Regions from separate parts of the Bacillus cereus group sp. Bce041 genome, predicted to be linked through region 3. Evidence: a T-box and tRNA genes for the amino acid it is inferred to sense, from the RefSeq annotation. Region 3 holds a T-box; the other regions hold tRNA genes.

Region 1 (8,378 bases), on a different contig from region 3:
AATAATCTAATCCTGCACGCTTTAACATTTTATCATCCGTTGAAAATCCAAGCGGTCTAATCAAATGTAATTCTGTTCCAGTTGCTGCACAAGTACGAGCAATATTCCCTGTATTTGCTGGAATTTCTGGCTGATATAAAACAACATGTACTCCCACGCGATATTCACCTCTGTTTTTTGTCTACTACGTATTATACCACTTGAGCGAAAAATCTCTACCCATTAATAATATGAAAGAATTTATATTTCATTTGTGGTGTATATTTACTAGAGTCTTCATAGTTCCAATAACGTCGACGGCTATTCGCTGAATGTGCATTTACAAGCGGCATACCATCTGCATCTTTTGCTACTACAATCGTCGTATGATTCCATCTTCCGTCATCCTCGAAATCATAAGCAATGACATCTCCAAGAATAAGTTCTTCTGGCCTCTCTACCGCCTCTGCTCGAAGTCCTGTTGTAGCACCTGACAAATACCAATAAAAAGAATGTGCAACAGCCCAGCTCCAACTCCACTGATTCTCCCTTTGCCACCATCCTTTACGAATATTAGGATACCCGTTCATAGGTACTTCTCCAGTATGAAGACATTGAGAAATGAAATTCGTACAATTATCAGGGAAATTACGATACATAGGATTCCGGTCATCCCACCAACGCTCTGCATATTTCACTGCCTCTAAACGATTATACTGATAAGAACCGTACTTCTCTTTCGTAATATCCCTTTCTAATGTCTCACCCATTCTAATTTCTTCTGACACTTCAATAGCAGAATCGCCTATAATTCGACTATTATTTAAACAAACTCTTCGTTTTAATTGTTCCTCTTCAATATAAAATAATTCTTTATGCTTAATTAAATATTTAAAATGTATTTGATAATCAATTTCTTGATGGTCATTACTATTTAATTGTCTAATGAAAGAAACATCCGCAGTTGCTTTCACTATATGTGCACTACGCCTTTGAAACAATTGTTTCTTTCTCAGTGCCATTTGTAGTAAATCCTCAGCAATACCATCCACATTCGTTCTTTTCTCCGTTATATATGCTAAAAATTGTTGTACTTGGTTTTCAATCTTCGTTTTTACAACCATTCTGTCTCCCTCCCATATTACAATATGAAAAAGGGAAATATTATCTACTCTTTTTTCTGTGCTAACAATTCAAGCCCGCGATTCATTTCATGAAGCACTTCTTCATCTTTCTCACGTTCCATCGCTTTCTCAATCGCTTCGCCTACTCCATCTCCGCCAATTTTCCCAAGTGCCCATGCTGCCGTTCCGCGTAGTACCGGTCTTGGGTCATCTTTCATAACACCAATTAAATCTGGAATTGCCGATGCTTCTTTAAAATGTGCTAATGCTAAAATCGCATTTCTTTGCAGTGGCTTTTTCCCTCTCCATGACCCTGACATAATCCCATATTTCTCTTTAAAATCACGATTACTAATTGTTAAAAGTGGCGTTAATAATGGTTTAACTAGCTCAGGATCCGGCTCCATCTCAGGATGATTATGAAAATCCATTCCTTTGTTTTTCGGACAAACAGTCTGACACGTATCACATCCATATATGCGATTTCCAATTTTATCGCGATATTCTTCAGGTAGGAATCCTTTCGTTTGTGTTAAAAACGCAATGCACTTCTTCGAATCTAACTGTCCCCCCTGTATTAAAGCACCGGTAGGGCAAATATCGATACATTTCGTACAGCCTCCGCATTGATCTTCTATCGGCTTATCTGGCGGGAATGGAACATTTGTAATCATTTCCCCTAAGTATACGTACGAACCAAATTCAGGTGTAATAATAGAGCAGTTTTTACCGCTCCATCCAATACCAGCACGCTCTGATACAGCTCGATCACTTAATTCACCTGTATCAACCATGGACTTCACTTCTATATCGGGAAGTTTTTCAATTAAATATGCCTCTAATTTTTGCAAACGATCTCGTAAAACAAGATGATAATCTTGTCCCCAAGAAGCACGACAAAAAATCCCACGGCGTTCTCCACGCTTACTTAATGGTGCATTTTTTAATTTTGAAGGATATGCTAAAGCAATCGCAATAATTGATTTAGCACCCGGTAATAACAGTTGCGGATTCGTTCTCTTCTCTATATCAGGCTCTTCAAATCCAGATTGATAATTTAATTGTTGTTGCTGGATTAAGCGCTGCTTTAATTCCTCAAAAGGAGAAGCGCTCGCAAAGCCTATTTTATCTATGCCAATTGTTTTACTATACGCAATTACATCTTGCTTTAATTGTTCAAAATCCACTCTTAATCGCCTCCTCAGATGAATCCATCCCCTTATGTAACCACTCTATTGGTTAGTAATTCACGTTTGGAATACTATTATTTACTTCTATTTTCGCATGTAATTATATTTTTCAAACATTAAAAAACGCAATGCCTCGTTTATCTCGGAAACGAAACACTGCGTTGATCACAATTTATAGAAAAACATTTAATAAAATTTGGAGCGGGTGAAGAGAATCGAACTCTCGACCAGAGCTTGGAAGGCTCTTGTTTTACCACTAAACTACACCCGCAAATATGAATTACATATAAGATATTAGAATAACTTATGTAAAATAGTATAGCATGTGAAAAAAGTAGAGGCAAGAATTTTATCGAAAAAAGTCGAAAAAGTGATGAGAGACCTCATCACTTTTTCAATTCTTTATCAATTGCCTTCTTCATACTATCAAAATCAGGATTTGCAAGATTTCCGTTTACATATACAGAAGGGGCACCTTGAACTTTTAATTTTTGAGCACGATCTGAATCTTTACGTACTTTTTCTGTAATTTCTTTACTGTGTAAGTCTTTCTTAAATTGCTCTACATCAACTTTTGGAAGTTTCTCTTTCACAATGCTAAGAAGCAAATCTTCTGTAATCCATTCTTCCGTATCTTTCTTTTGATTTTGATAAATCTCATCATAGAAAATCCAGAATGAATCTTTATCTTGTTTATAAATTGCTTCACCAGCTGCTGCACCTAAATCTGAGTCTTTTCCGATAAATGGGAAGTTAATAAAATATAACTGCACTTTGCCTTTATCAATATACTCTTCTTTTAATCGAGGTAATACTGTTACATCCCAAGTACGACAAGCAGGACATTTAAAGTCTCCAAATTCAACTACCTTAACTGGAGCATCATCTTTCCCTAAAGATTGTTGCGTAGAATAAGCAAACATCTCATTCCCTTTATCTTTTTTGTCATTTATGATGCTATACGCAATTGTTCCAATTACAATCAATACTGCGATAGAAAAAACTATACCAAGAGCCATGAGTTTATTTGATTTCATATACATTCCTCTTTAAATTCATATTCTGTATACAGCCTTGTACACAATACACATAATATCAACACTTATATACGTCACGCAATGAACACGCTCACATAAATTACAAAAACACAATAATTGTGACGATATTGTGTCACAATTTGTCACAATTTATTCAAAAAAAGAAGCTCCTCTATAGGAACTTCTCTTAACTTACTGCTTTTTTACGCGCGCTATTTAACATCGACTGCTCTATTTTTATATCATGACGAATTACCAATTTCTCACTAACTGCTTGAACATACTCATCATGGCTTATATAGCCTTCTTTCTCCATTAGTCTCAAAACGACATTACGTCTCTCTACTGCTTTATCATAATTTTGGGCAGGTGAGTAATAAGCAGGTGCTTTTACTACAGCAGCCATCATTGCACTTTCAGCCAACGTTAATTGGTTCACCTTTTTACCGAAGTAAAGGTTTGCTGCTTTTTCAATTCCCCATGCTCCTTCTCCATAATAAATATTACTTACATATAATTTTAATATTTCATCCTTCGTAAATGTGCGTTCAATTTTTTTCGTATAAAAAATCTCTTTCCACTTCCGAGAAAATGTACGTTCATTCGTTAAAAAGGCATTTTTAGATAGCTGCTGTGTAATTGTGCTTCCTCCTTGCACGACACCACCAGCCTTTATATTCTCAACAGAGGCCCTAATAATTGCTATATAATCTAAACCGTTATGATGATAAAATCTTTTATCTTCTGTCGCAATAAATGCATGTGTTAATGATTCTGGCACCTCTAACTTAGCCGGTACATGTAATTTACTAATATCACTTTTCTCAATCATTACATTTCCAATGAATAATAACGTACAACTTAACAATAATAATAATATAATGGCTTTATAAAAAAGTTTAGTCATTGGATTTAATGCAACTTTTTGATGATAGTTCACCCTAGATAATACTCGTTCTTTCATCTTGAACACCTCTTTTCCACACAGCATATAACTCTTACTTTAAGAATACATTGTTGTAAAAAAATATCCCATCGATTTCTCTTACACGTACCTTACATCATTGTAAGGTATAAAGTGAAACTTTAATCGGTCCTCATTAATCAAGCTTACTGCCCAGCAAATAGTGGGATAAAAGAGTATTGTATCACAGTCTTTTTTTATCTACTATTCATCTGAAATATTGAATATAGGTTATGTTAAAGTACGAATAACCAATAAAAGAGAAACCCTTAAGACTATTATATTTTCACTTTATACTTTAATTATATCATCTACAAATATATATACTTTTGACTATCTAGTAATCTAAATGTATATAACATATAGATTTATTATACAGAACAAACGTTCCCAAAATCAATACTAGTGCTATTATTATTTTGACCTTTTTCTTAAACAGTATACAAAAAAAGAGTAGTGATTCGAATGTATCTCAATCGGCTACTCTTTTCTTTACAATCTTCCTATTAAATTATACGGCTGTACTTCCCACGTTTCATACGGAATAAAATGTGTTGCTCTCATTGCATCAAGCGTTCTGGATTTCATATGAGGACGCGTTATATACTCATCTATGTTCTCTTCATTTAAATCAACAAATTTAGCCTCTTGTATTTCTTCAGGTTGAATTTTTATTTCACCACTTATATATGCTACTTTAAAAACAACAGCTAGAATATGCATAGAAGTATTATAATAAACGCCTGTAATTCCGATAGGCTTCACCGTTAACCCTGTTTCCTCTTTTATTTCCCTACAGACAGCTTGATCGAGCGCTTCGCCTTCTTCTACCTGTCCTCCTGGCAACTCCCACGTATCAGCTCGCCAGTGCACTTTTGTTAATAACACTTCATTTTTTCCATTTGTTAAATAACCGGCTACAGCAACGATATGCTTTGGTGTCTTATGTTCCATATTAAGCCTCCTAGAGATAATGAATATTTTATATATCCCTATAATCATATTCCCTACCTACAACAAAATACCTTTAATACTTCATCACCTTAATTAACTTCATAAAAAAGACCCTATCCGCTAAGCGAAAAGGGTCATCTATCGTATTACTCTCCTAAGTCTACGTTGTGATAAACTTGTTGAACATCTTCTAAATCTTCTAATGCATCAACCATTTTCTCAAATTGTGCTTGAGCATCTTCAGGAAGTGTTACATCACTTTGTGCAAGCATTGTTAATTCTGCAACTGTAAACTCCTCAACGCCAGCACCTTTAAGTGCAGATTGTACTGCATGAAATTGATCTGGTTCAGCATACACGATAACAGAATCTTCTTCTTCTAGAATGTCACGTGCATCTACATCTGCTTCCATTAAAATTTCAAGAACTTCATCTGATGTTTTACCTTCAAGGCCGATAACAGCTGTCGCATCAAACATGTAAGCTACAGAACCGTTCACACCCATATTACCACTGTTTTTGCTAAATGCAGCTCGTACATCTGCTGCAGTACGGTTTACGTTATTTGTAAGTGTATCTACAATAACCATAGCTCCATTTGGTCCGAATCCTTCATAACGAAGCTCGTCATAATTTTCTTCTGAACCGCCTTTTGCTTTTTCAACTGCACGATCAATAATTGTTCTTGGAACATTGTATGTTTTCGCACGCTCTAATACAACTCTTAGTGCTTGGTTTGATTCTGGATCTGGCTCGCCTTGTTTTGCTGCCACATAAATTTCACGCCCAAATTTCGCGTATATACGGCTTGTATTTGCATCTTTTGATGCTTTTTTGTCTTTAATATTGTTCCATTTACGGCCCATACTTTCCACTCTCTTTCCCGTTTTAAATCTACATAAAAATATTAATATGAAATATAATGTGTGTTCAACACATTTTTAAAAGAAATATAAAAAGTTCATTTTTGATTCATATTACAGACATAATATAAATCACTATCATTTTGTTCTTTCGACAAGTTATATTATACATGAATTCCTACGTTTATTACGAATTTTAGAAGCACATAGTATAATTTAACAAAAAGACTCTAACATTTCTGTTAGAGTCTTTTTATATTGCCAATAAAGATTTCCATATTATTTCCATAATTGTTTTCTATTGTTGTATAATAAAAATAGGAAAAAATTTGAAGAAAAGATGGAGGGTGAATTATGACACATTCAAAAGACAAAAAATCACATGCTTTTAAAGGAATAGGAGAAAAATTAAACCCAACTATCTATCAAGTGAGATTCATGAAATTAGATGAACCAATTCGATTTGAGTCGTTTCCTGAATTAAAGGAATTAGGAGACTGGTTGAGTACTTCAACGCACATGTGGTCATGCCACTCAACTATGTACAAATACAACAGAGAAGAGTTTGAAAAGAAGTTCTTAGAAATTACGAAATTAACAGCTGATCATGTACTAATATCTACTGGTGGCGTCGGATTTAACTTCCTGTCACCAGGTTGGAGAAATTCTCTATAAAATAATGAAATTATATAAAGGGATAAAAATTTATCCCTTTATTGTTTTGTAGCTTTCCCCAACTGTATCGCATGTACTAAATGAATAAGTTTACCTTAATCATTTATAACCATTTCACCAACACACCATTTTGCTTATTTTATAGTGTGATGAAAACATAAAAAGACTCTACACATTTGGTGTAGAGTCTTTTATTACGCCGTTCATGATACCGATGGTCGGGGTCGAACCGACACTCCCGAAGGAACACGATTTTGAGTCGTGCGCGTCTGCCAATTCCGCCACATCGGCACAAAAGAAAAGGCGGCAACCGGATTTGAACCGGTGATAAAGGTTTTGCAGACCTCTGCCTTACCACTTGGCTATGCCGCCATATTAAATTTTATTGGAGCGGAAGACGGGATTCGAACCCGCGACCCCAACCTTGGCAAGGTTGTATTCTACCACTGAACTACTTCCGCAAAAATGGCTGGGCTAGCTGGATTCGAACCAGCGCATGACGGAGTCAAAGTCCGTTGCCTTACCGCTTGGCTATAGCCCATCGAATTCTTACTTAATTATATGTAAGTATCCATTAGATTATTTGTAATTTTTAAAATAAAAATGGGGCGACTGATGGGAATCGAACCCACGAATGCCGGAGCCACAATCCGGTGCGTTAACCACTTCGCCACAACCGCCATGTTGTGTAAATATATTTGGCAGGGGCAGTAGGAATCGAACCCACACTGGAGGTTTTGGAGACCTCAGTTCTACCTTTAAACTATGCCCCTATGTAAATGGTGGAGGGGGGCAGATTCGAACTGCCGAACCCGAAGGAGCGGATTTACAGTCCGCCGCGTTTAGCCACTTCGCTACCCCTCCGAAACTTACATGGTGCCGGCTAGAGGACTTGAACCCCCAACCTACTGATTACAAGTCAGTTGCTCTACCAATTGAGCTAAGCCGGCGTATTTTATTAAAATAAATGGTGGCTCGGGACGGAATCGAACCGCCGACACGAGGATTTTCAGTCCTCTGCTCTACCGACTGAGCTACCGAGCCTTATTAAAATGGCGGTCCCGACCGGGGTCGAACCGGCGATCTCCTGCGTGACAGGCAGGCATGTTAACCACTACACCACGGGACCATTTGGTTGCGGGGACAGGATTTGAACCTGCGACCTTCGGGTTATGAGCCCGACGAGCTACCGTGCTGCTCCACCCCGCGATAATACTATTCATATAAAATTTATATGGTGGAGGATGACGGGATCGAACCGCCGACCCCCTGCTTGTAAGGCAGGTGCTCTCCCAGCTGAGCTAATCCTCCAAAGTGGTGACCCGTACGGGATTCGAACCCGTGTTACCGCCGTGAAAGGGCGGTGTCTTAACCACTTGACCAACGGGCCAAATATTATAAATCCTATGGCGGAGAGCAAGGGATTCGAACCCTTGATACGCTTGTGACGTATACACGATTTCCAATCGTGCTCCTTCGGCCAACTCGGACAGCTCTCCAATGGCTCCGCAGGTAGGAATCGAACCTACGACCGATCGGTTAACAGCCGATAGCTCTACCGCTGAGCTACTGCGGAATAATATTGCCTGGCA
Region 2 (5,470 bases), 380 kb from region 3:
ACTAATGGTTGGTATAAAGTATCTGTTCATAATAAAGTAGGTTATGTACAAAAAGATGCTATTTTACTAAAAAACAAACTTCAATCTAATGATCAATACATCGTTAATGCTAATGCATTAAACGTTCGCTCTGAACCTAATTTAGAATCTTCCATTTTAGATGTATTACCAAATGGTAAGTTTATTACCGTTCAAGAAGATCAAGGCGAATGGTATAAAATATCACATAATGGCCAAACAGGTTACGTACAAAAAGCATTCATCTCTAATGGTTCACAACCCTTAGTAAAAGGAATCACCGTTCAAAATAATACAAAATATACTGTTGCAACACCTAATCTAAATGTACGTAGCACCGCTAGTACAAGTAGCGCTCTACTCGGTTCATTACAAAACGGTACACAAGTACAAGTAGTAGAAACTGTAGGTACTTGGTATAAAATTCGTTTTGGCACAGGATACGGATATGTAGCAAAACACTATGTAGTACAAAATCAACCACAAGCTAAAACAGATCAGCCTTCATCAATTCCAGCTGCTTTCAAATTCCCCGCTCAAGGAAGAATTAGCTCAACCTTTGATATACGCTGGGAACAAATGCATTATGGTATAGATATTGCCGCTCCAGGAAACGTCTCTATCCAAGCTGCTGCTGCAGGTAAAGTTGTGAAATCTTATTATTCAGCTAGCTATGGCAATGTTGTTTTCATTGCGCATCAAATCAATGGGAAATTATATACAACTGTTTATGCTCATATGAAGGATCGCACTGTACAAGCTGGTGATCAAGTACAAACTGGACAATTAATAGGTCATATGGGAAACACAGGTCATTCATACGGGCAACATCTTCATTTTGAATTACATAATGGAGAATGGAATTTTGAAAAAACAAATGCAGTAAATCCACTGCCATATTTAGTTAGGTAAATTGTATGCCACGCAATATACCTCTTATAATTGAATACGTAGCCTTTTTAGGTTTAATCTGTTGTTTAATCATTTACAATACAAATATTGTATTTTTATCTATTATTATTGCTTTTGTTGCATTAGAAATTATGATGGAATCATTTCAAGTGCAACTAAAACAAAAAATTGCCCATATTTATAATGCTATTTTTCTTTTGAGTGCTCTCATAACAAATATAATTAGTAATGGCTTTTATTTATCTACTGTATTTCCAGTATTCTTTATGGCTGTTTTATTATTTGTAGCTAGATATATTAATGTCCCTTATAACCAAAAACAAAAACAAAAACAAGAAGCTTAGAAAGAGGAGACACTGTGTACCAATCTTTCAAAGATACTCCAATAAAATACATATTGAATTTGTATAAGAAAGCCAATACTTTTTTTGGTATACAAGGAAGTTATACTGCACAACTTCTCCTATATGGAATGTTGTTTCTTGTCTTAATCACTTTCTCCTTGTTTTACTAACAAAAAGGATCTCACATAAACTGGAGATCCTTTTTAATTTATATTAATTTTTCATATCGAAAATATTGTTTATCCACAAGCATATTTTTCATAAATAAAGCTCAGATTATATTTTTTCTCTAAGCTCATTCGTTGTTCGTCATCGCACCAATAGAAAAGAATATCATGAATCGTTGCGTAACGCTTATTTTTAAGAAATAGCCTAAAGAATGATGGTAAACAATCATGTAATTGTATAAATATATAATTGCGTAGTGTTTCTTCTTTATATTCAATGCCCTTACAAATATACAGTAATTCTTCACAATAATATGCATGCTGTGGAACTTGTATCATTTCGAAAAATGGCACATAAGATAGTAGCTTTCCAATAAAATGACCATATCGATCCATTACTCCTATCGTCATATGCTCCATCATTTCTTTCATCACATATAAATAATCATCTACATGCGTTGTCTTTAATGGGTCTAAGCGATCGGAAATTTGAGATAATACAGCTCTTTGACATGCTAAAACTGCCTGACTAGGTCCATAATATGATAGGAAATCTGTACACTTACGATATTTCCGTAATAAATCATATGTATACAAATCATATACAAAAGTATTACAATACATTGCTAAACTCATCATATCACTATTTAATTGCTCTTTTGATAATGATTTCGCTCTCTTGCACATATAAAAGAATGTAAATTCCAATACTTCTTTATGAGATAATAAATGTTTACAATCGGTTATACACTTCTCATTAAATTTAACTCTATCCCAAATTTCAATATCCCTATCTGTCAATTCACCTATACGATATTTAATAATTAAATAATTTAAAGCAACTGATTGCGTCAAAAGATCCCATGTTTCATATTCCAATGAAGTATGAACAAACTCAGCTAATCCTTGCGCTATCATAAAATCATTTGCCTCTTCATACCAACCAATCTCTTGGCATAAGCGAAGAATACGCACTAAAGTTGGAATTTCATCTTTATGAAACTGCGGTAATTTCTTTGCTTTATTCATGCCATATACGATAAATGCCGCTAAATTTTCTTCTTTATAAAATTCTTTCTCTTTCCATACTAATATAGTTCGTTCTTTCCCCTCACCTTTTGGGTGACAAGGTACAAGCAAAGAAAATAATTCAGCGAAATTATTTGGTTCTATATATGTATCTGTAACCAAATTCCAATTTGGATCGCCCTGTACAGCCTTCATATAATTCCCCTTCCCTTTTCATCTATGTAGGAAATATTAATTTATTATCGCACCACTAAAAATTAATATTGTTATATTCAAAATCTCTCATAATACTTATATCTATCAGTATATCATCTTTTCTCTTATTAAAAATTAAGAATAACAAATTTTAAAAAAATGTCGAAATTATTAACCACATACTTATTATATAATGTCTCAGATACATCACGCTAACATATTAGTTTAATCCATATATACTAGAATAATGTATCTGAAATTTATATATAATTTAGCTCTTTATGAGTGACCATTAAACTCTCGGTTAATGAAAGTTTCAATTTACTCTGTACGCTCTGAGATTTCGCTCAAGGCAAATCCAGCTTGATCATCTGCTGATTCCCTTATAGCTAAATCTCCTAGTGCTAACATGCCAATAAGTTGACCACTATCAACTACTGGTAATCGTCTAATTTGATGCTGTGCCATTAGCTCTGTAGCTTTTTCAATAGAATCATTTGGAGAAACTGAGATAATATTTGTTGTCATTACATTTGTAATCTTATTAGATCCAGGATGTTTTTCAGCAATCCCTCGAACGACTAAATCACGATCAGTAACAAGCCCAACAACTTGCTCATTTTCAACAACAGGAATTAATCCAACCGATTCTTCCTTCATTTTTACAGCTGCCTCATATACATTGTCTAGCGGTGTACAATGTACAATATGGGTACTCATTAAGTCTCTCACTCGTGTCATTATGATTTCCTCCTTTTTATACATACCATAGCTTTTCCAAAATTCCTTTATTTATTTCTGGAAAGTAACGTAATAAAAAGGATTAACAAAATAAAAAAGAGCCAGCATAATGCTGACTCTTTTTGTATGACCCGTACGGGATTCGAACCCGTGTTACCGCCGTGAAAGGGCGGTGTCTTAACCACTTGACCAACGGGCCATGGCTCCGCAGGTAGGACTCGAACCTACGACCGATCGGTTAACAGCCGATAGCTCTACCACTGAGCTACTGCGGAATAATATATGGTGGGCCTAAATGGACTCGAACCATCGACCTCACGCTTATCAGGCGTGCGCTCTAACCAGCTGAGCTATAGGCCCATATACTTTACAGGGGCAGTAGGAATCGAACCCACACTGGAGGTTTTGGAGACCTCAGTTCTACCTTTAAACTATGCCCCTAAATGATGCCGGCTAGAGGACTTGAACCCCCAACCTACTGATTACAAGTCAGTTGCTCTACCAATTGAGCTAAGCCGGCATAAAAAAATGGTGGCTCGGGACGGAATCGAACCGCCGACACGAGGATTTTCAGTCCTCTGCTCTACCGACTGAGCTACCGAGCCAACATAAATGGCGGTCCCGACCGGGGTCGAACCGGCGATCTCCTGCGTGACAGGCAGGCATGTTAACCACTACACCACGGGACCATTTGGTTGCGGGGACAGGATTTGAACCTGCGACCTTCGGGTTATGAGCCCGACGAGCTACCGTGCTGCTCCACCCCGCGACAATATAAAGTTTTAAAAAATGGAGGAGGTAGAGGGATTCGAACCCCCGCGCGACTCTCGCCGCCTGTCGGTTTTCAAGACCGATCCCTTCAGCCGAACTTGGGTATACCTCCATGAAGGAAAAAATAAATATTTTATTATTATATGTCTAAACCATTAAAGAAAAAATGGAGGAGGTAGAGGGATTCGAACCCCCGCGCGATTCTCACCGCCTGTCGGTTTTCAAGACCGATCCCTTCAGCCGAACTTGGGTATACCTCCGAGACATATATTAAATAAAGTGGAGCCTAGCGGGATCGAACCGCTGACCTCCTGCGTGCAAGGCAGGCGCTCTCCCAGCTGAGCTAAGGCCCCGTGTTTTTTGGGAATATCGGGAAGACAGGATTTGAACCTGCGACCCCCTGGTCCCAAACCAGGTGCTCTACCAAGCTGAGCCACTTCCCGTTAATAAAAGCGCGCCCGAGAGGAGTCGAACCCCTAACCTCTTGATCCGTAGTCAAACGCTCTATCCAATTGAGCTACGGGCGCATATGGTGCCGAGGGCGGGGGTCGAACCCGCACGGTGGTCACCCACCGCAGGATTTTAAGTCCTGTGCGTCTGCCTGTTCCGCCACCCCGGCATGTCATATTGAAAATTGGAGCGGAAGACGGGATTCGAACCCGCGACCCCAACCTTGGCAAGGTTGTATTCTACCACTGAACTACTTCCGCAAGACATGTATGAGTTATTTTATTAAAAGTGCGGGTGAAGGGAGTCGAACCCCCACGCCAAAGGCGCTAGATCCTAAGTCTAGTGCGTCTGCCAATTCCGCCACACCCGCATATTTCATTAAAATGGTGAGCCATGAAGGACTCGAACCTTCGACCCTCTGATTAAAAGTCAGATGCTCTACCAACTGAGCTAATGGCTCTTAATGGCTGGGCTAGCTGGATTCGAACCAGCGCATGACGGAGTCAAAGTCCGTTGCCTTACCGCTTGGCTATAGCCCATTAATTAAGAATGGTGGAGGGGGGCAGATTCGAACTGCCGAACCCGAAGGAGCGGATTTACAGTCCGCCGCGTTTAGCCACTTCGCTACCCCTCCGACATATATGGTGGAGGATGACGGGATCGAACCGCCGACCCCCTGCTTGTAAGGCAGGTGCTCTCCCAGCTGAGCTAATCCTCCATTTTGCCTGGCAACGTCCTACTCTCACAGGGACAAGGTCCCAACTACCATCGGCGCTAGAGAGCTTAACTTCCGTGTTCGGTATGGGAACGGGTGTGACCTCTCTGCCATCATTACCAGACTGT
Region 3 (8,378 bases):
GCATCTGGTGCAAACTCAATTGGTGATGCATTTAAAGCAATTCAGCGTGGTGATGCTGATGCAATGATTACAGGCGGAGCAGAAGCGCCGCTAACAAGTATGGCATTCGCAGGATTTAGCTCAGCGAAAGCATTAACATTTAATGAAGACCCAGCAACGGCTTGCCGTCCATTTGATAAAAACCGTAGCGGTTTCGTAATGGGTGAAGGCTCAGGTATTCTAATTCTTGAAGAATTAGAGCACGCATTAGCACGCGGTGCTCACATTTACGCGGAAATTGCTGGTTATGGTGCAACTGGAGATGCATTCCATATTACAATGCCTGCTCCTGGTGGGGAAGGCGGAGTGCGTGCAATGCGTCAAGCTTTAGCTGATGCAGGCCTACAGCCAGAAGATATTGATTACATTAATGCGCACGGTACAAGTACTGATGCGAATGAAAAATATGAAACGATGGCAATTAAAGAAACTTTCGGTGAGCACGCGTATAAAGTAGCAATTAGCTCAACGAAATCAATGACAGGTCACTTATTAGGAGCAGCTGGTGCTGTTGAAGCGATTTTCTCTATTAAATCAATTACAGACGGAGTAATTCCTCCAACAATTAACTATGAGACACCAGATCCAGAATGTGACTTAGATTACGTACCAAATCAAGCGAGACACCAAGAAGTAAATGCAGTATTAAGTAACTCATTAGGATTTGGTGGTCATAACGCAGTGTTAGTATTTAAATCGTATAAATAATCGATGAAATAAGGAGTTTTTTCGCAATAGATTGCGAAAAAACTCCTTATTTATTTTTACGCCTTTTTCTCCTGTAGCATATACATAAGAAAAAGGAGGGATAAAGATGGGGATTGTTGAAACAGCTGAATGGTTACATTTATATTATGGACGGCCAGAAAAACTTTGTGAGAAATTTACGAAGTATATTCCGTTGCCAAAAGAAAGGTTGTATCGCTTTTTAATTTCAAAAGGGATGTATCGCCCGATCATGCGCGGAGAAAAGGAAATTAAAGAATTAGAAGAAAAGGAAATTTGGAAAGAATTGAGCCTGGAGTATGATAAACTGAAAAATTGGTTAAAAGGTCCAGATGTCCCTGTCTTTATTTTATTATCAGATTCCTATAATCGAACTGTACAAGAAGAGTATAACGGTAGGGCTGGATTATCTATGCGTCATGTTATTTTCTTATTCGTATGTGGGCGGAATTCGGTAGAAGAATTAAAAGTGTTATTGGCGCATGAATATCATCACATATGCAGGTTACATCAAATTGAGACGAAAGAAACAGAATATACATTACTTGATACGATGATTATGGAAGGGCTAGCGGAACAAGCAGTAACAGAAAGGTATACAGAAAAAAACAATGCACCGTGGACGGCGTATCTTTCACAAGAAGAGGCTGTTTATTATTGGAAAAATGTTGTACATGAAAGAATAAGTATAAAACGAGGAACAAGGGAACATGACATCTTATTAAATGGCTTTCACTCTTATCCGAAGATGCTTGGCTATGCGCTTGGATTTCATATTGTCAAAGATTGTGTAACTTTGGAAGGAGAAGATACACTTTCTTTATTATCTATAGATGCAAAAGAAATATTGAATAAAGCAAATACATTTCATATATAAAAAAACAGGAATTCTATTTCCTGTTTTTTTAGTATTAATAGAAGAAAAAATAATAATTAGAATATATTTCCTCAAGTGGAATAAAGTTAAGCAAAAATGAACATAATGATTGGTACAAACAGTAGTGAAGTGAGGGGTAGTGAATGTTATATCTACATGATGTATGGGTAAATTGGTTTGAAGGTGAAGAAAATGGGTATAACGTTTGTCATTTTTACGAATGGCGGAAAGATGATACGATTGAGCTATTAGATCAAGTGCCATTATTAAAAGTAGATGCCACATTATATCATTACATCGAGAACGAATTGTTAGAGCTTCCGCAAAAAATGCTGGAAGACGTACATCATAAGGCTTATATTCGTAAAAATCATGAACGTTTGCAGCAAGAGTATTGCTTTGTTGTTACAGATGGAAAAGGAATTATTGCGATTGACACAATTGGTTACAATGTACCAATTCGCAAAAGTAGACTTATACCACGTCAAGAGCAGATGGTATATGAGATGGTAGAAAACGTACAAGCAGAAAAGTATGAGTTCCAAGTAGAAGAAACAGAAAAAGAACATCATATTTTATCACCATCGCCTTTCATTATGAATGGCTTGACTCGTAAAGAAAGACAGCTAAAACAATTATTATTTATGGCGTTAGATCAATTACATACAACGAAAAACACAGCAGAAATTCGCTATTGGTTCACAGAGTGGGATCCATCAGCATATGGAATGGTTCAACATATGGAATTTGAAGATATTTGGGCTAAGCTGTATGATGAAGCGAAAACAGGCTGGTCTGATAAGCACGAACAATTATGCGAGCGTCTCGTAAAAGGACAGCCATTTTTTGAAAAGTTATGGGAAATGGAAAATGAGCAAAAGGTAAATTAAAAAACCGCCAATTGGCGGTTTTTTAATTTTGTAGAAATCTAGTTCCAGCGGCAAGAATGTTCGGTGGCTTCGCGCCTTCACATTCTAAACGAGCCGCCTCCGCTTTTTGTAGAAATCCAGCTCCGGCAGCGAGCTCTTCGTGTCTAAGAACCTTCCGCATAAGAAGACAAAAAGCGTCTTCTATGCGAAAGAACCTTATCCAGTCAGAGCTGAACGAGCTGCCTCCGCTTTATATGTTACCTACGTTTTCTGCTTAGTCCCATTGCGTTTTCTACTTTGCGTAGTTGTTTGAATGCAACGCGGTTTGCTTTTTCTGCACCTTTGTCTAGGATTTCGTCTAGTTCTGGTGAGTTGATTAGTTCGTTATATTTGTCTTGGATTGGACGAATAGCTTCTACGACTACTTGCGCTAGGTCGCCTTTGAAGTCGCCGTATCCTTTTCCTTCGTACATTGCTTCGATTTCTTCAACTGTTTTTCCAGAGAATGAAGAGTAGATTGTTAATAAATTAGAGATACCAGGTTTGTTTTCCTTATCAAATTTCACAATACCTTCAGAGTCAGTTACAGCACTCTTAATTTTCTTTTCAATTGTTTTTGGCTCATCAAGCATACTAATCATTGATTTTGGATTCGGATCAGATTTACTCATTTTTTTCGTAGGCTCTGTTAATGACATAACGCGAGCTCCTACTTTTGGAATGCGAATTTCAGGCATTGTGAAGATTTCGCGGTAACGTTTGTTGAAACGCTCTGCTAAGTCACGTGTTAATTCGATATGTTGCTTTTGGTCATCACCAACCGGCACGATTTCAGTGTTGTAAAGTAAAATATCAGCAGCCATTAATGGTGGATACGTAAGTAATCCAGCTGGAACTGAATCTCTACCAGAAGCTTTATCTTTATATTGCGTCATACGTTCTAATTCTCCAACGTAAGCAACAGATTGCATGATCCATCCTAGTTGAGCGTGTGCTGGTACTTCTGATTGTACAAATAAAGTAGCTTTTTCAGGATCGATGCCGCATGCTACATAAAGTGCAGCAAGACTGCGGATGTTTTTACGAAGCCCGACGGGATCTTGAGGTACTGTAATCGCATGTTGGTTTACAATACAGAAATAACAGTCGTGTTCATTTTGAAGCTCTGTAAACTGCTTCATTGCTCCTAAATAGTTTCCAAGTGTAATCGTTCCACTTGGTTGAATACCAGAAAAGATAACTGACATAAGTAATTCCTCCTAAAATAGAATGCGTGATGTGGGGAAGAGAAGGCAAACAAAAAAGCCCATTCATCCCAAAAACTATAGGGACGAATGGACCGTGGTACCACCCTAATTATTTCACTACTGTGAAATCTCTCTAATCCATAATAACGTTTGGATATAACGCCAAAGCCTACTACTTTCGGTTCGGTTTGGTGCTCAAAAGCCCATTCCATACTGTACAATTACTTGTTCACACCAACCACAAGCTCTCTGAAATTGCCTCAATATGTACTCTTCTTTATCATCGCATACATATAAATTTATTTATTGTTACTTGAGCTCTTTTAATATGAAAGAACTAAAGTTTTATAACAAAATGTTTTGCTGATTATTATATCATATGGGATAGTGTTTGCAAACTACATCAAAATAGTAAAGCTAATGAGGGTCGAGAACAACCCAAGGAAGATACCTGTAATACAAATTGGATATGTCCATTTGAATGAATATGTTTTATAAATACGTTCTTTCTTATCTGTAGGTTCCTCGACTTCTTCAATTAAAGAGTCAATCTTTTTGTTCGTACCAAATACTCTTTGGAATGCGTAAATGGTTACATTGAAAAAACCATTTTGAAATATGTATAAAAAACCGCCGATAAGAATAAAAAACAGTGCAATATAAAACAAAATGTTGACAAAGTTCAACAAAAATTGAGATGAAATGAGGAATGCACCAATACTAGAAGCAATCATCGCTATAAAAATTAGTATACAAGTATGAAAAAAAACTTTATTCAAAATATTCCCCTCCGTCAAAATATTACTAGAATTATTATACTATAAAAGCTATAATAAGTACTAGGATTAATTTTTTGAAAATTATACGCAATTAAAGGTCTGATTTTAAGATGATGGTAGCAATGTTAATGTATCCCTTTACGAAAAATTAAAAATATAAATATTTTATTAAAAATTTTAACAAAAAAACAAAAAACTATATTCACAATTGTTATATTATATGTATAATGAAAATTGTAGAAACTTGGAGATTATTCTTTCAATTCTACTTTTTAACAAGTGAGGGTACAGGAAGTGCAATTAGGGGAGGCAACACAACATGAAGAAAAAGATACCGTTATTACTTGCATCAACTTTAACTGCAAGTATGTTGCTTAGCGCGTGTAGCTACCAAAAAGATGACGCAAAAGCAAAAGGGAAAGAGAACGCTACGAGTAGTAGTAACGGAAAACAGATTCTTAATTTAACAGAGTTATCTGAAATTCCGTCAATGGATGCATCATTGGCATCTGATTCTTCATCTTCTACAGCATTAAATAATACGATGGAAGGTTTATATCGTATTGGCAAAGATCAAAAGAGAATGCCTGGAGTTGCAGAAGATGTCGAAAAGCTAGATGATGGGAAGAAATACATATTTAAATTAAGAAAAGATGCGAAATGGTCGAATGGGGAACCTGTAACAGCTAAAGATTTTGTGTATTCATGGAAAAGAGCAGTAAATCCAGATACAAAAGCAACGTATTCGTACATTATGTTCGATATTAAAAATGCAGAGAAAATTCATAAAAAAGAATTACCTGCTGACCAATTAGGTGTAAAAGCGATTGATGATTATACATTAGAAGTAGAATTAGACAATCCCGTTCCTTACTTTATCGATTTAACAGTTTATCCAGTATTTTACCCACTAAATGAAAACTTTGTAAAAGCACAAGGGGATAAATTTGGTTTAGAGGCAAATACAACATTATATAACGGTCCATTCGTTATGAGTGATTGGAAACATGAACAAAGTTTCCAATTCAAGAAGAATCCTTCATATTGGGATAATAAAACGGTTAAAATCGAAGAAATCAACTTTAATATTGTAAAAAATACAGCAACTGATGTAAATTTATATGAGACAAACGCGATTGATCGAGCGGCTTTAACGTCTGAATTTGTTGATAAGTTTAGAAAAAGCCCAGAGTTCCAAACAAGAAAAGAAGCAGGGGTTGCTTACTTAAGATTTAATCAAAGTAATCAGTACTTAAGTAATAAAAACTTAAGAAAAGCAATTTCAATGTCCTTTGACCGTGATAACATTGCAAAAGTTATTTTAAATAACGGTGCAATTGGAGCTTACGGATTTGTTGGAAAAGATTTCGCTGAAGGTCCGAATAAAAAAGATTTCCGAGCTGAAAATGGAAAGCTAGTTGAAACAAATCCAAAAGAAGCGAAAAAGCTTTGGGAAACAGCGAAGAAAGAGCTTGGAACTGATAAAATCGAACTAGAATTCTTAAACTTTGATAATGAAGATGCTAAAAAAGTTGGGGAATTCTTAAAAGGTGAGATGGAAAAGAACTTACCAGGTTTATCAATTAAAATTAAACAGCAACCATTCGCACAAAAAAATAAATTAGAAGATTCTCAGCAATATGATATTGCGTTTGGTATTTGGGGACCAGATTTCCCAGATCCAATCTCATATTTAGATATGTTTGTTACGAATGGTTCTCAAAATAAAACAGGGTATTCTAATCAGAAATATGATGAGTTAATCCTAAAAGCTAAAACAGATACAAAAGATTTACAAGCTCGCTGGGACAACCTTCTAGAAGTAGAGAAGATGTTAATTAAAGAGGATGCAGTTATCACTCCAATCTTCCAAAAAGGTTCAGCGTATGTAGTAAAAGGTGCCGTAAAAGATATTATCCCAATTAACTATGGTGGTAAATTAACTTACAAATGGGCATCTGTTGAACAAAAATAATCTTTTTTTCCATCGTTTACAAGGGTATATGCCTATGATGGGCATATGCTCTTATTTTAAAAAAATAAAAGTAAGAATATTTTAAACTATCTTATTGCTTTTGAGAAAAACGGGGAGGTGCTTGATATGGGACGTTATGTATTAAAACGTTTCGTGTACATGGCTTTGACATTATTTTTAATTACTACACTGACTTTCTTTTTGATGAAATTACTTCCGGGTTCTCCGCTTAAAAACCAGGAGAAGCTATCACCGGCACAAAAAGAAATCATTCTTGAAAAATACGGATTGAATGATCCGGTACCAGTTCAATACGCACGTTACTTAGGTAACCTAGCAAAAGGTGATTTAGGGGTATCATTCCAATATGATAACCGCCCAGTAACAGACATGATTGTGGATCGTATTGGACCATCAGCCCAATTAGGTTTACAAGCGATTATATTAGGAACATTTATCGGTTTAATTTTAGGTATTGTTGCCGCACTTCGTAATAATACGTGGGTAGATTATAGTGCAACAGTTATTTCGGTACTCGGAATGTCGGTACCATCATTCGTATTCGCCGCATTACTGCAATATTTCGTAGGGGTAAAACTTGGCTGGTTCCCAGTAGCATTCTGGAAAGGACCAGAGTTTACTGTAATGCCTACAATTGCATTATCGATGGGAGTTATCGCAACAATCGCACGTTTCTCTCGTGCAGAATTAATTGAAGTTATGCAAGCCGATTACATTTTAACAGCGAAAGCGAAAGGAATTAGCCAAGGCGTTATTATTGTCAAACATGCACTTCGTAACGCGTTAATTCCAGTTGTAACAATTTTAGGACCAATGGTTGCGGCATTAATTACAGGAACACTTGTTATCGAGCAAATTTATGCTGTACCAGGACTTGGGGAACAATTCGTTAAATCGATTACTTTAAATGACTATACAGTTATTATGGGAACTACGATTTTCTATAGTGCAATCTTCATTTTAGTTATTTTCATTGTCGATATTTTATACGGAATTATTGATCCTCGTATTCGTTTAGCGGGAGGGAAAAAATGATGAAAGATGTACAAAAATTATCTCCAGATTTATTTCAACAAGCCAATCAAAATAATGTTGATAATGAAGTCATTGCCCGTCCAAGTCTAACGTTTTGGCAAGATGTAAGAAGACGTTTATTCCAACATAAAGGTGCGATGCTTGGCCTTGTATTATTAGTTATCATTGCACTATTAGCGATTTTTGGACCGATGGTAAGTAAACACTCGTATAAAGAGCAAGATTTAGGTCGAGCGAAATTACCACCAAAAATTCCAGTTATTGAAAATGTTCATTGGTTACCATTTGACGGTACAGATCAATATGGTGTTGACCAATATGAAAAACGTGATATTAAAGAGTACTTCTGGTTTGGTACAGATGATCTTGGCCGTGACTTATGGACAAGAACATGGGAAGGTACACGCGTATCATTATATATCGCTCTTTTAGCAGCAGCAATTGACTTAGTAATTGGGGTTGCATACGGAGGTATTTCAGCATTCTACGGCGGTAGAGTAGATAACATTATGCAACGTATTATGGAGATTATTAACGGTATTCCATACTTAATCATCGTTATTTTAATGGTAATCATTATGGGATCTGGTATTTGGTCAATTACACTCGCGATGGCGATTACAGGTTGGATAGGGATGTCGCGTATTGTTCGTGGACAAATCTTAAAGTTAAAAAACCAAGAATATGTATTAGCATCTCGTACATTAGGTGCAACAAATACACAATTAATTGTGAAACATTTAATTCCAAACGTAATGGGACCTATTATCGTAATGACAATGTTTACAATTCCATCAGCGGTGTTTGGTG

What was found. A T-box is a leader RNA that pairs with one kind of tRNA and senses whether it is charged. The one in region 3 lies ahead of trpS (tryptophan--tRNA ligase), so its partner is inferred to be a tRNA-Trp.
Region 1: it has a tRNA-Trp gene. The T-box ahead of trpS (tryptophan--tRNA ligase) is inferred to sense a tRNA for this amino acid. The anticodon was not compared.
Region 2: it has a tRNA-Trp gene. The T-box ahead of trpS (tryptophan--tRNA ligase) is inferred to sense a tRNA for this amino acid. The anticodon was not compared.

What each region holds. Positions count from the first base shown of each region.
Region 1 is NZ_JBQXON010000009.1:196,111-204,488, forward strand. It holds gene trmL (tRNA (uridine(34)/cytosine(34)/5-carboxymethylaminomethyluridine(34)-2'-O)-methyltransferase TrmL) at 1-157, opposite strand, end outside; gene ACUN13_RS23665 (amidase domain-containing protein) at 216-1,103, opposite strand; gene queG (tRNA epoxyqueuosine(34) reductase QueG) at 1,148-2,290, opposite strand; tRNA gene ACUN13_RS23675 (tRNA-Gly) at 2,491-2,564, opposite strand; gene ACUN13_RS23680 (DsbA family protein) at 2,680-3,330, opposite strand; gene ACUN13_RS23685 (transglycosylase domain-containing protein) at 3,518-4,294, opposite strand; gene ACUN13_RS23690 (NUDIX hydrolase) at 4,787-5,248, opposite strand; gene ACUN13_RS23695 (YebC/PmpR family DNA-binding transcriptional regulator) at 5,395-6,114, opposite strand; gene ACUN13_RS23700 (DUF3884 family protein) at 6,466-6,786, shown strand; tRNA gene ACUN13_RS23705 (tRNA-Leu) at 6,996-7,077, opposite strand; tRNA gene ACUN13_RS23710 (tRNA-Cys) at 7,088-7,158, opposite strand; tRNA gene ACUN13_RS23715 (tRNA-Gly) at 7,173-7,247, opposite strand; tRNA gene ACUN13_RS23720 (tRNA-Gln) at 7,253-7,327, opposite strand; tRNA gene ACUN13_RS23725 (tRNA-His) at 7,391-7,466, opposite strand; tRNA gene ACUN13_RS23730 (tRNA-Trp) at 7,486-7,559, opposite strand; tRNA gene ACUN13_RS23735 (tRNA-Tyr) at 7,567-7,650, opposite strand; tRNA gene ACUN13_RS23740 (tRNA-Thr) at 7,661-7,736, opposite strand; tRNA gene ACUN13_RS23745 (tRNA-Phe) at 7,755-7,830, opposite strand; tRNA gene ACUN13_RS23750 (tRNA-Asp) at 7,840-7,915, opposite strand; tRNA gene ACUN13_RS23755 (tRNA-Met) at 7,919-7,995, opposite strand; tRNA gene ACUN13_RS23760 (tRNA-Val) at 8,022-8,097, opposite strand; tRNA gene ACUN13_RS23765 (tRNA-Glu) at 8,102-8,176, opposite strand; tRNA gene ACUN13_RS23770 (tRNA-Ser) at 8,194-8,285, opposite strand; tRNA gene ACUN13_RS23775 (tRNA-Asn) at 8,288-8,362, opposite strand; partial or broken rRNA gene rrf (5S ribosomal RNA) at 8,371-8,378, opposite strand, start outside.
Region 2 is NZ_JBQXON010000002.1:1,071,479-1,076,948, forward strand. It holds gene ACUN13_RS11560 (SH3 domain-containing protein) at 1-930, shown strand, start outside; gene ACUN13_RS11565 (hypothetical protein) at 936-1,274, shown strand; gene ACUN13_RS11570 (DUF3965 domain-containing protein) at 1,514-2,665, opposite strand; gene ACUN13_RS11575 (CBS domain-containing protein) at 2,987-3,406, opposite strand; tRNA gene ACUN13_RS11580 (tRNA-Glu) at 3,534-3,605, opposite strand; tRNA gene ACUN13_RS11585 (tRNA-Asn) at 3,607-3,681, opposite strand; tRNA gene ACUN13_RS11590 (tRNA-Ile) at 3,690-3,766, opposite strand; tRNA gene ACUN13_RS11595 (tRNA-Trp) at 3,777-3,847, opposite strand; tRNA gene ACUN13_RS11600 (tRNA-Thr) at 3,854-3,926, opposite strand; tRNA gene ACUN13_RS11605 (tRNA-Phe) at 3,936-4,011, opposite strand; tRNA gene ACUN13_RS11610 (tRNA-Asp) at 4,020-4,095, opposite strand; tRNA gene ACUN13_RS11615 (tRNA-Met) at 4,099-4,175, opposite strand; tRNA gene ACUN13_RS11620 (tRNA-Ser) at 4,197-4,289, opposite strand; tRNA gene ACUN13_RS11625 (tRNA-Ser) at 4,345-4,437, opposite strand; tRNA gene ACUN13_RS11630 (tRNA-Ala) at 4,458-4,530, opposite strand; tRNA gene ACUN13_RS11635 (tRNA-Pro) at 4,547-4,620, opposite strand; tRNA gene ACUN13_RS11640 (tRNA-Arg) at 4,631-4,704, opposite strand; tRNA gene ACUN13_RS11645 (tRNA-Leu) at 4,708-4,796, opposite strand; tRNA gene ACUN13_RS11650 (tRNA-Gly) at 4,813-4,887, opposite strand; tRNA gene ACUN13_RS11655 (tRNA-Leu) at 4,917-4,997, opposite strand; tRNA gene ACUN13_RS11660 (tRNA-Lys) at 5,012-5,087, opposite strand; tRNA gene ACUN13_RS11665 (tRNA-Gln) at 5,092-5,166, opposite strand; tRNA gene ACUN13_RS11670 (tRNA-Tyr) at 5,178-5,261, opposite strand; tRNA gene ACUN13_RS11675 (tRNA-Val) at 5,270-5,345, opposite strand; rRNA gene rrf (5S ribosomal RNA) at 5,351-5,466, opposite strand.
Region 3 is NZ_JBQXON010000002.1:686,115-694,492, reverse strand. It holds gene fabF (beta-ketoacyl-ACP synthase II) at 1-747, shown strand, start outside; gene ACUN13_RS09565 (DUF2268 domain-containing protein) at 854-1,642, shown strand; gene ACUN13_RS09560 (YjbA family protein) at 1,786-2,532, shown strand; gene ACUN13_RS09555 (hypothetical protein) at 2,555-2,692, opposite strand; gene trpS (tryptophan--tRNA ligase) at 2,769-3,758, opposite strand; T-box leader at 3,835-4,051, opposite strand; gene ACUN13_RS09545 (DUF3899 domain-containing protein) at 4,157-4,537, opposite strand; gene ACUN13_RS09540 (peptide ABC transporter substrate-binding protein) at 4,857-6,512, shown strand; gene opp3b (oligopeptide ABC transporter permease) at 6,639-7,568, shown strand; gene opp3C (oligopeptide ABC transporter permease) at 7,565-8,378, shown strand, end outside.